One region of the Streptomyces sp. NPDC053427 genome, then DNA from elsewhere that is predicted to be linked to it. Evidence: riboswitches for the same ligand, from Rfam matches in the RefSeq annotation. Region 1 holds a riboswitch; the other holds the start of a gene.

The links. A riboswitch is a leader RNA that binds a small molecule or an ion and turns the genes downstream of it on or off. The one in region 1 is predicted to bind cobalamin.
Region 2: another riboswitch for cobalamin. It lies ahead of metE (5-methyltetrahydropteroyltriglutamate--homocysteine S-methyltransferase); the one in region 1 lies ahead of ACIGWZ_RS24240 (cobalamin biosynthesis protein).

Annotation. Positions count from the first base shown of each region.
Region 1 is NZ_JBITYA010000008.1:402,511-408,107, forward strand. It holds gene ACIGWZ_RS24230 (putative cobaltochelatase) at 1-164, opposite strand, end outside; gene ACIGWZ_RS24235 (cobyric acid synthase) at 164-1,756, opposite strand; gene ACIGWZ_RS24240 (cobalamin biosynthesis protein) at 1,753-2,724, opposite strand; cobalamin riboswitch at 2,854-3,010, opposite strand; gene ACIGWZ_RS24245 (hypothetical protein) at 3,215-3,643, shown strand; gene ACIGWZ_RS24250 (caspase family protein) at 3,649-5,597, shown strand, end outside.
Region 2 is NZ_JBITYA010000005.1:209,220-214,816, forward strand. It holds gene ACIGWZ_RS15685 (LysR family transcriptional regulator) at 1-795, opposite strand, end outside; gene ACIGWZ_RS15690 (hypothetical protein) at 890-1,600, shown strand; cobalamin riboswitch at 1,695-1,845, shown strand; gene metE (5-methyltetrahydropteroyltriglutamate--homocysteine S-methyltransferase) at 2,028-4,352, shown strand; gene ACIGWZ_RS15700 (LuxR C-terminal-related transcriptional regulator) at 4,545-5,318, opposite strand; gene ACIGWZ_RS15705 (amidohydrolase) at 5,350-5,597, opposite strand, start outside.

The sequences.
Region 1 (5,597 bases):
GGCATCAGCGCCGTCAGCCCGCGCACCATCGTCGACTTGGCGGTGCCCTTCTCACCCCGGACGAGCACCCCGCCGATGGCGGGGGAGATCGCGTTCAGCAGCAGGCCCAACCGCATGTCGTCCATGCCGACGACAGCGGTGAACGGGTAGGAGACCGACGCCATTAACGGGTACCCCCTTCAAGGGAATTGCTCTGGTCGGACGCGTCAACGGGGCGCGGCGCCCCCGGAGGTACGAACGGCAGCCCCGCCGGCACCCCGTCCTCGATCAGCCGCAGCAGTGCCTCGGTGTCCGCATGCTCCTCGATCAGATCGCCGAGCCGGTCCAGCTGCTCCTCGCGCAGCGCGCCGAAGCTGGTGTCCGGGGCCGGTACGAACGCCCGGCCCGCGTCGGCCGCGACCCGGCGCAGGAACGCCCGCCGGAAGCCGTCGCTCTCCAGCGAGCCGTGCCAGTGGGTGCCCCACACGGAGCCGACCCGGCAGCCGTCCAGGAACGCCTCCTCGCCGCCGGTCACTTCGGCCACGCCATGGTGGATCTCGTACCCCTCCACCGGCTCGCCGAGCGCCTCGCCGACCGGCCGCGCGAGCGTCTTCTCCGGCGCGAACCGCACCCGTACCGGCAGCAGGCCCAGCCCCTCGACCGTGCCCGCCTTCGACTCGACCTCGTCCTCGATGCGCTCGCCCAGCATCTGGAAGCCGCCGCAGATGCCCAGTACCGGGCGCCCCTCGGCGGCCCGCCGGGCGATCGCGGCGGCCAGCCCGCGCTCGCGCAGCCACGCCAGCGCCCGGACGGTGCCGCGCGTCCCGGGCAGCACCACCAGGTCCGCGTCCGCCAGCTCCTCGGCGCGGTCCACGAAGCGCACCACCACGCCCGGTTCGGCCGCCAGCGCGTCCACATCGGTGAAGTTGGACATCAGCGGTACGGCACACACCGCCACCCGCAGCACATCCGCGCCGACCGGCGGAGCGACCACCGACTCGCGCACCGCGCCGCGCAGCGAGACCCGCAGCCCGTCCTCCTCGTCGATGCCGAGCCCGTGCGCGTACGGCAGCACGCCCAGCGCCGGCCGCCCGCTCAGCTGCTTCATCATCTCCAACCCGGGCTCCAGCAGCGTCACATCGCCCCGGAACTTGTTGACGAGATACCCCGCCACCAGCTCCTGATCCTCCTTGGACAGCAACGCCGTGGTCCCGAAGAACGACGCGAAGACACCGCCGCGGTCGATGTCGCCGACGATCACCACCGGGATCCGGGCCGCCCGCGCGATCCCCATGTTCACGATGTCGGTGCGGCGCAGATTGATCTCGGCGGGGCTGCCGGCGCCCTCGCAGATCACCGCGTCGTGGGTCCGGCGCAGCTCGGCCAGGCAGTCGGTCACCGTGCCCAGCAACTGCTCCTGGCGCCCCGCGTGGTACCCCCGCGCGCTGAGCTCCCCCACCGGCTTGCCTAGCAGCACCACCTGACTGCTGCGGTCGCTGCCCGGCTTGAGCAGTACGGGGTTCATCAGCGCGGTCGGCTCCACCCGCGCCGCGGCCGCCTGCATCGCCTGCGCCCGCCCGATCTCCGCCCCCTCGCGCGTCACGAAGGAGTTCAGGGACATGTTCTGCGCCTTGAACGGGGCGACCTTGACGCCCTGCCGGGCCAGCCAGCGGCAGATGCCCGCCGTCACCACGCTCTTGCCCGCGTCGGACGTCGTGCCGGCCACCAGCAGGCCGCCGCCGACCGCCGTGCCGGATCCCCTCAACCGCCCGTTCACCGGGGCTTCCTCCCACTCTCGTTCCTGCGCCGTACCACGCCGACCGCCAGCCGTCCCGCGACCGTCGTCGCCAGCGCCAGCACACTCACCCGGCGCGAGAGCCGCACCGCCCGCTCGATGTCCTCTGTGCCGGGCGGCGGCGCCGGACCGTTGAGCACCGGGCGGTGCTCGACCCGTCCGCCGTACGCCAGCGTGCCGCCCAGCCGGACGCCGAGCGCGCCCGCGAACGAGGCCTCCACCGGGCCCGCGTTGGGGCTCGGATGCGCGCCGCCGTCCGCCCGCCACGCCCGCAGCGCGCCGCGCCGGTCGGGGCCCGCCAGGACGGTCAGCGCGGCGGTCAGCCGGGACCCGGGCCAGCCGGCCACGTCGTCGAGCCGGGCCGCCGCCCAGCCGAACCGCCGGTAGCGCGGCGATTTGTGGCCGACCATCGCATCCAGGGTGTTCACCGCACGGAACGCCACCAGGCCGGGCACTCCGCCCAGCGCGCCCCACACCAGGGCGCCCACCACCGCGTCCGAGGTGTTCTCGGCGACCGACTCCACCACCGCGCGGGCCATCCCCGGCCCGTCCAGCGCCTGCGGATCGCGGCCGCACAGATGCGGCAGCCGCTCGCGCGCCACCTCCAGGTCACCCGCCGCCAGCGCGCCGCCGACGGCCCGCGCCTCCCGGCCGAGCGAGGTGCCGCCGAGCACCGCCCAGACGGTGGCCGCGGTCAGGGCGACCCGCGCCGGGGCCCGGCCGCCCAGGGCGCGCTGAAGGAGGGCGGCACCGGCCGCCGCGCCGCCCGCGCACACCACGGCGTGCGCCGCCCCGTATCCACGGTGGTCGCGCCACAGCCGGCGCTCGAGTGCGCCCGCGGCACGGCCGAAGGCGGCCACCGGATGGCCGCGCCGGGGATCGGCCGCGATCAGGTCACCGAGAAAGCCGAGGGCCGCGCCGCACGCATATCCCGCGTGTTCGCCGCGCATCGGATCAGGCCGCCGTCAGGCCTCGAAGGCACACGGTGACGGCTGGGCGCGGGCATCTCGAATGGCGGCCGGGCATGGCGATATGTCCTCACTCAGGGTCCGCGCCCTGGCTCGACGTGACGGCGACGAGAGTCTCCTGGCTCCCGGATCGGCGCTTCCCCCGGCCTTCCAGCCCGTACGCGGCGGCCCCTGCGGGCATCCGTGCGGCGGACCGTGGCCGTTGCTGGAGGAGCGCTCCCCGGTGACAGTGGCGGGACCGCGCCGGATTCTCACCGGTCTTCCTCATCTGTCGCCGAATGGCCCGGGCAGTCCACCACGCCCCGCGAATGCCCGTCAACTCACCCTTGACCTGCGAAGCAGCCCTGTGGCAGGGGGTGTGGCGCGGGCCACAGGGTGGTCGGTACGTCACCGACGGTTGCCCCTGGGCCTGATCGCGCGTCACTATCTGGTGCACGGTGGGCAATGGGGCCCGCCGGAAGGGGGCCGGGGGATGTCGGACAGCGCCGACCGCGACGAGAGCGGTCGACAGACGCAGCAGGAGATCCGCATCAGGATCACGGGCACGGACGATGCGGAGCAGGACACCGCGCACCTCAAGGCGTGGCTGGAGCGGGAGCCGTGGCTGACCCGGCGGCAGCACGACTGGGCGCGGCGTTCCCGGCCCGCGGGGGAGAGCGAGGGCGTGGCGGAGCCCGGCCCCGCGGATATGGCCGTCGGGGTCGACGACCTGATCCTGGTCGTCGTCGGCGCGGTCGCCGCGGAGGTCACCAAGAGCCTGACCATCGCCCTCCAGGAATGGCTGCGCCGGCGCAGGGAGGAACGCGCCGACGGCGAGCGGCCCTCCGTCGCGGTCGGCGAGCGGGACGGCGATCTGCGCGAGCTCGGCGGCGCCGGGGGCGGCAGCACCGCCGAGGACTGAGGCGGATGCCCGAATACGACGCACGGGGCAAGGTCAACCGGGCGCTGCTGATCTGCGTCAGCGACTACAAGAACCTGCGCCCGCTGCCCGCGGTGAAGGACAACGCCGAGAAACTCAAGAGCGTCCTGACCGACGCCGGCACCGACCTGTTCACCGAGGACGAGGTCCGCATCTGCCGGACCCAGGAGCCGTGGGAGGTCCAGCAGGAACTGGACGTCGTCACGAGCGAGGCGCGCGGACTGCTGCTGGTGTACTTCTCCGGCCATGGCCGGGTCGGCCCCGACGGCGGCGATCTGCAGCTGATGGTCGGGACGTCGGAACGGCGCCACAAGACCGTCTCCTGGGCGGACGTGGTGCTGCGCTACCTGGACAACGCGCGGGCCGACCGGATAGTGATCATCCTGGAGTGCTGCTACGCCGGAAACGCGGGCGAGGCCTTCCACCGCTGCCGCAAGCCCATGTCGCTGCTGATGGCCGCGCAGCCCAACCGCCGTATCTTCAGCGGCGACGAACCGGCCGGCGGCAGCGTCTTCACCCGCGCCGTGGTGCGGATCCTCGAACGCGGCATACCGGGCAAGCGCTTCGTCGCGTTCGACGATCTCGTCCAGGCGCTGCGCCGGGAGGTGGTCGGCGAGCGGACCCCGATGGGCGACGTCTGGAAGCCCCGCTCGGCCAAGCAGAACACCACCGACGACGTCATCCTCTCCTTCGCCACCTCCGGCGACCGGCCCCGCACCCCGCTGCGCATCCGCTTACGCCGCTGGCTCAACGCCTACCTCCGGCACTGGCCCAGGCTCCTCCTCGTCCTCGCGATCATCTTCGTACCGGCCACCGGGGGCGTCGTCCTGCTGAACCTCCCCGGCGAGGCCCCGGCCTGCCCGCCCGCCCTCGAACTGCGGCTGCTCACCGCCCCGGAGGCCGAACCCGCGCTGCGCCGCGCCGCCTTCGACTACGAGATGTCCGCGGCCGACACCCGCCCCCTGGACGGCGAGGGCGACTACCCCGACGGCTGCCGGCGCGCCCAGATCACCGTCTACTCCGCCGCCAAGGACCAGGTCGGCCAGGGCTTCGCCGCCGCCGACCGCTGGCAGGGCGAGGCGCAGGGCACCGGCAAGGGCGGGCCGGACGGCAAGGGCGTCGACCCCCTCTACCGGCCGGGCCCGCAGCCCGACCTGTGGATCCCCGAGTCCACCGCCGACTACGACGAGGTCCGCCGCCGGATGCCCGCGACCGGCTCCCCGGCGACACTGCACGACACCGGCCCGGTCGCCTACACCCCGCTGGTCGTCGGCATCCCGTCGAAGAAGCAGCTGGACGACGTCGAACGGGGCAGCGCCTCCTGGCGGGACCTGCTCACCGGCACCGACGCACAGCACCGCAACCTCAAACTCCTGCGGCCCAGCCCCGTCCTGTCCGGCACCGGCCTGCTGCACACCGTCGGCCTCTACCTCGCCGCCGACGGCTCCGCCATCGGCTCCTCGGACACGGCCGGCCCCGATCCGACGCTCGCCGACAACGCCGAGAGCCGGCTCTCCGCCCCGGGCAGCCAGTACGCGGGCAGCACCGAGCTCCTGTGCTCGCTGCGCCCCGGCCGGAACGGCTCCGGTGACGCCGGGGCCGGCTCCGGCGCCGCCGCGAAGTCCGCACCGCTGGTCTCCGAGAAGGCCCTCGCCGACTTCAACCTCGGCCGCGCCATCGGCAGTTGCCCGACCCTGCCCGACCCGCTCGCCCCCGGCGACCGCTACACCGCCTACTACCCCAGGAACGTCCCGGCCCTCGACCACCCCCTGATCCGGGTCGACTGGCGCGGCGCCGCGGACGCCACCGCCCGGCGGGCCGCGGTCGGCCGGTTCGCCGAGTGGCTGCGCGACCCGGGAGGCGGGCAGCCCGCCATCACCGCGCAGGGCTACCGCGGAGTGCCCGGAAAGGACGGCGCGATGCCGCAGCCGGCACT
Region 2 (5,597 bases), on a different contig from region 1:
GGGCTCTTCCACCGGTACGGCTGCGCCGCCGAGCGTGGCGGCCAGCGGCAGGGGGAGGGCGGCGAGGCCGAGGCCGGCGGTGGCAAGCGCGGCGAGGCCGTGCAGGTCGGTGCCGCGGTGGCGGATGCGAGGGCGGAAGCCGTCGGTGCGGCAGACGGCGCGCAGTCGGTCGAGGGGGATGGCGGTGTCGGGGGCGTCGATCCACTGAGCTTGCGTCAGATCGGTCAGACGCACCGAACGGCGCCGCGCCAGGGGATGGTCGCGGGGGAAGAGCACGGCCAGGGGCTCTTCGGCTGCGGCGAGGGTGGTGGTGGGCCCGAGGTCGGGAAGCGGGAGCGGGTCGCTGGGGGCGGCGGCGCCGTCGACGAGGCCCAGGTCGGCGCGCCCGGTGAGCACGTCCTCGAGCACCGCTTCCCGGCCCAGCATGCGCACCTCGAGCTCCAACGGGTGTGCGGTGACGTGCAGATGGGCCAGGGCCTGCGCGACGGCGGGGCCGAGGGCGGCGGGCGAGCAGGCGAGGGTCAGCCGAGTGGTGTGGGGGTGGTGCAGGCGGGCGAGGTCGGCGCGAGCGGCGTCCAGGCGCAGCAACACGGCGGGGGCGTGCTCCATCAGTCGCGCTCCGGCCGGCGTGGGAGCCACGGGGCGGCGTTCGACCAACCGGGCACCCAGGTCGGCTTCAAGGGCGGCGATGTGCTGGGAGACGGCGGACTGCGTGTAGCCGAGGGCCGAGGCGGCGGCGGAGAACGAGCGGTGGTCGAGGACCGCGACGAAGGTGCGCAGCAGATGCGGATCCATGTGCGCCAGTATCGCTTATGCATCAGCATTGCTTATGCGGAGTGCAGAGATCATCGTTGGACCTGATGCAGGGTGGGGTTGCAGGATCGTCGCCATGAACCACACCGCACGCATCGCCCTGGTCGGGGACCGCTCCGACGCCGTCCGCTCCCACACCCGCATCCCCGGCCTGCTCGAAGCGCTGCGCCGACGCGACGGGCTGAACCTGGACGCCTACTGGATCCCCACCGAGGACACCGACCAGGACATGGACGGCTTCGACGCGATCTGGGTCCTGCCGGGCAGCCCCTACCGCAGCGAGAGCGGCGTCCTGGCAGCGATCCGCACGGCACGCGAAGGCGGCATTCCCTTCCTGGGGACCTGCGGCGGCTTCCAGCACACGCTGCTGGAGTTCGCCCGCACCGTATGCGGCATGACGCACGCCGGCCACGCCGAGAACGACCCCGAAATCGCCGACGCGGACGCCGTGGTCCTCCCGCTGGCCTGTTCCCTGGTCGGTCACGAGGGCACCGTCAGCATCACCCCCGGCTCCCGGGCCGCCCGCCTGCTCGGCGTCGAGCGCGCACAGGCGCGCTACCACTGCAACTACGGCCCCAACCCCCAGCACCTCGACCTCCTGCGTGAACACGGCCTGACGTTCACCGGCATCGACGAATCCGGCGACATCCGCATCGCCGAACTGCCCACCCACCCCTTCTTCCTGGCCACGCTCTTCCAACCCGAGCTGGACGGTAACGGCACCCGGGCCCACCCGCTGATCACCGGACTGGCCGCGGCCGCCGTCGACCACGCCCGCGGCCGGTGAGCGCGCGCCCCCGGCCGGTGTAGTGCGGGGGCGCGGCCGTCCTCTAGGGTGACCGGTGCAGCTGGTTCGCCCCGTCCGCCAGGCGGGAGCGTCGTAAGAGGGAACCCGGTGGGAATCCGGGACTGCCCCGCAGCGGTGAGTGGGAACGAACGCCGTCATACGCACTGGGCCCGGCCGGGTCTGGGAAGCGACGGCCAGTAGGTGTCTCGTACGCGTACGAGACGGGCCCGCGAGTCCGAAGACCTGCCCGTTGCCCGCACGCGACCGATCGCGTGCGGCCATCCCGGTGACCTCGTGGGCGGGTCGGCGCACATATCGAGCGGCATACGCGACGGCACAGCGGCGCGGTCCGCCCGATGGGTCGTTCCTTCGCGCTCTCGTTCCGTCTCCGGGACACCGAACGAGACATCTCGCGAAGGAGAGTTCCGTGACAGCGAAGCCCGCAGCCGCGGCAGCACGGGCCACCGTGTACGGCTACCCCCGCCAGGGACAGCACCGGGAACTGAAGAAGGCCATCGAGGGCTACTGGAAGGGCCGCGTCAGCGCCGACGCCCTCCGGCAGACCGCGGAAGATCTGCGCCGTTCCCACTGGCGGCAGCTGGCCGACGCCGGCATCCACGAAGTGCCGTCCGGTGATTTCTCGTACTACGACCATGTCCTCGACACCAGTGTCATGGTCGGCGCCGTCCCCGAGCGGCACCGCGCGGCGGTCGGCGCCGACGCCTTGGACGGCTACTTCGCGATGGCGCGGGGGACCCAGGATGTCGCCCCGTTGGAGATGACCAAGTGGTTCGACACCAACTACCACTACCTGGTCCCCGAGCTCGGCCCGGACACCGTCTTCACCGCTGACTCCGGCAAGCAGGTCGCGGAGCTGACGGAGGCCCTCGCGCTCGGGCACGCCGCCCGCCCGGTCCTCGTCGGGCCGGTCAGCTATCTCCTGCTGGCCAAGCCCGCCCCGGGGGTGGCCGCGGACTTCGAGCCGCTGACCCTGCTCGACCGGCTGCTGCCCGTCTACGCCGAGGTCCTCGCCGACCTGCGGGCGGCGGGTGCGGAGTGGGTGCAGCTCGACGAGCCGGCCCTGGTCCAGGACCGCACGCCGGCCGAGCTGAATGCCGCCGCCCGCGCCTACCGTGAGCTCGGCGCGGCCACCGACCGGCCGAAGCTCCTGGTCGCCTCGTACTTCGGCCGTCTCGGCGACGCGCTGACCGTCCTGGCCAAGGCGCCGGTCGAGGGCCTGGCCGTCGACTTCACCGAGTCGGGCGCCGCCAACCTCCAGGACCTCGCCGCGGCCGGCGGACTGCCGGGCAAGCGCCTGGTCGCGGGCGTCGTCAACGGGCGCAACATCTGGATCAACGACTACGAGAAGTCGCTGTCCACGCTCGGCACGCTCCTCGGTCTCGCCGACCGCGTCGATGTCTCGGCCTCCTGCTCGCTGCTGCACGTACCGCTGGACGCCACCGCCGAACGCGACATCGACCCGGGGATCGCCCGCTGGCTCGCCTTCGCCCGCCAGAAGACGCGGGAGATCGCCGTTCTGGCGCGCGGTCTGACCCAGGGCACGGAGGCCATCGCCGGCGAACTCGCCGCGAACCGCGCCGACCTCGCCTCCCGGGCCGGGTCCGCTCTCACGCACGATCCCGCGGTACGGGCCCGCACCGCGGCCGTCACCGACGCCGACGGGCGCCGCTCCCAGCCGTACGCCGAACGGACCGCGGCCCAGCGCGCGCACCTCGGACTGCCGCTGCTGCCCACGACGACGATCGGTTCGTTCCCGCAGACCACCGAGCTGCGCACGGCCCGGGCCGATCTGCGGGCCGGGCGGATCGACACGGACGGCTACGAGGAGCGGATCAAGGACGAGATCCGGGAGGTCCTCGCCTTCCAGGAGAAGGCCGGGATCGACGTCCTGGTGCACGGCGAGCCCGAGCGCAACGACATGGTGCAGTACTTCGCCGAGCAGCTGACCGGCTACCTGGCCACCCAGCACGGCTGGGTGCAGTCGTACGGCACCCGCTATGTGCGCCCGCCGGTCCTGGCCGGGGACATCTCCCGCCCCGAGCCGATGACGGTGCGCTGGACCTCCTACGCCCAGTCGCTCACCGAACGGCCGGTCAAGGGCATGCTCACCGGCCCGGTCACCATGCTGGCCTGGTCCTTCGTCCGCGACGACCAGCCGCTCGGCGACACCGCCCGCCAGGTGGCGCTCGCCCTGCGCGACGAGGTGAACGACCTGGAGGCGGCGGGCACTTCGGTCATCCAGGTCGACGAGCCCGCACTGCGCGAGACGCTGCCGCTGCGCGCCGCCGAGCACGCCGCCTACCTGGACTGGGCGACCGAGGCGTTCCGCCTGACCACCAGCGGCGTGCGGCCGGACACCCAGATCCACACCCACATGTGCTACGCGGAGTTCGGCGACATCGTCCAGGCCATCGACGCCCTCGACGCGGACGTCATCAGCCTGGAAGCCGCCCGCTCCCATATGCAGGTAGCGCGGGAACTGGCCGAGCACGGCTACCTCCGCGAAGCCGGCCCCGGCGTCTACGACATCCACTCCCCGCGCGTCCCGAGCGCCGAAGAGGCGGCAGGGCTGCTCCGTAAGGGACTTGAGGCGATTCCGGCCGAGCGGCTGTGGGTCAATCCCGACTGCGGCCTGAAGACCCGCGGCTGGCCCGAGACCCGGGCCTCCCTGGAGAACCTCGTCACCGCCGCCCGCGAGATCCGCACCGAGCTGGCCGCCGAAGGCTCCTGACCCACTCATGAGTCCGGGCCGGACACCACGCTGTCCGGCCCGGACCGGCTCCACGGGCACGGGCGGCCTGCGGTAGGCCGCGCTCCGTGACACATGTGCGCCATTCCGTTGTCCCGGCCATTCTCATTCCGGGATTCCTTGCCTCGCGTACGCGGTGTCGCGCGACACCCTGACGGCATTGTGGGGCTCGGGTCAGCGGGAGAGTTCGATTCCCCAGGCGGCGGCTCGGGCGGCGGCGGCCGCGCGGTTGGGGAGGTCGAGCTTGGCGAGGATGTGCTCGATGTGGGTCCCTACGGTGCGTGGCGTGATGTACAGCCGCTCGGCGATCTCCCGGTTGGTGCGGCCGGTGGTCAGTTCGGCCAGCACCTGGAGCTCCCGCGGCGAGAGTCCGCCAGGCCGCCGCGCGTCCGCGACCGGGTCGGCCGCGGCGACCTCCGCGGTCGGCGGGCCCGACCGGGGGTCGACGGCCGCGGCGAGGGCCTCGGTGAGCAGGGTGACCACGGCGCGCGCCGGGTCGGGCGCGCGCCGCGGCCGGCGGGTACTGACGTTCAGCATGCCGACGTACCGGCCGTCGGTGGCGAACAGGCACTGGGCCACGCCGTCCTCGATGCCCAGGGGAGACAGCACCTCCTGGAAGCCGGGGGACGCCGCCAGGAGCTGCCGGGGGACGTCCCTGAGCCAGAGACCGCCTCGGGCCGGGCTGCGGAGCACGGGAAACACCGGGTCGTGGTGGAGGCGGGACTCGATGTAGGCCGTGGCGTCGTCCGGGTAGCTCCCGGCCAAGGTGGTGTGGCGCCTGCGCAGCGGATCCCACCGGGCCAGGGAGGCGTGGTCGTACTCCATCACCTCCGACAGCGCCGCCAGGACCGTGCCGACGCCGGTGGCGCCGTTCGTGGCGCTCCTGGCGGCCGCACGGACGTGGACGGCCGCGTCGAGGATGTCCGCCGTGCTCCGCTGCGCTGCCATCCCCCAAGAATGATCATGCGCCCGGAATACGTCAATCGCGAAGGGTGTCGTGCACGACCTGCCCGTCCACGACGGTGAGGACGACGGGCATCTCCGGGATGTCGTGGGGGTCGGCGGCGAGCAGATCCCCGTCGAGCACGCAGAGGTCGGCGACCTTGCCCGGCTCCAGGGAGCCCTTCCAGTCGTCGGCGAAGTCCTGCCAGGCCGCGTCGATCGTGTACGTACGGATCGCCTCGGCCAGGCCGATGCGCTGCTCGGGGCCACTGACCCGGCCGGCGG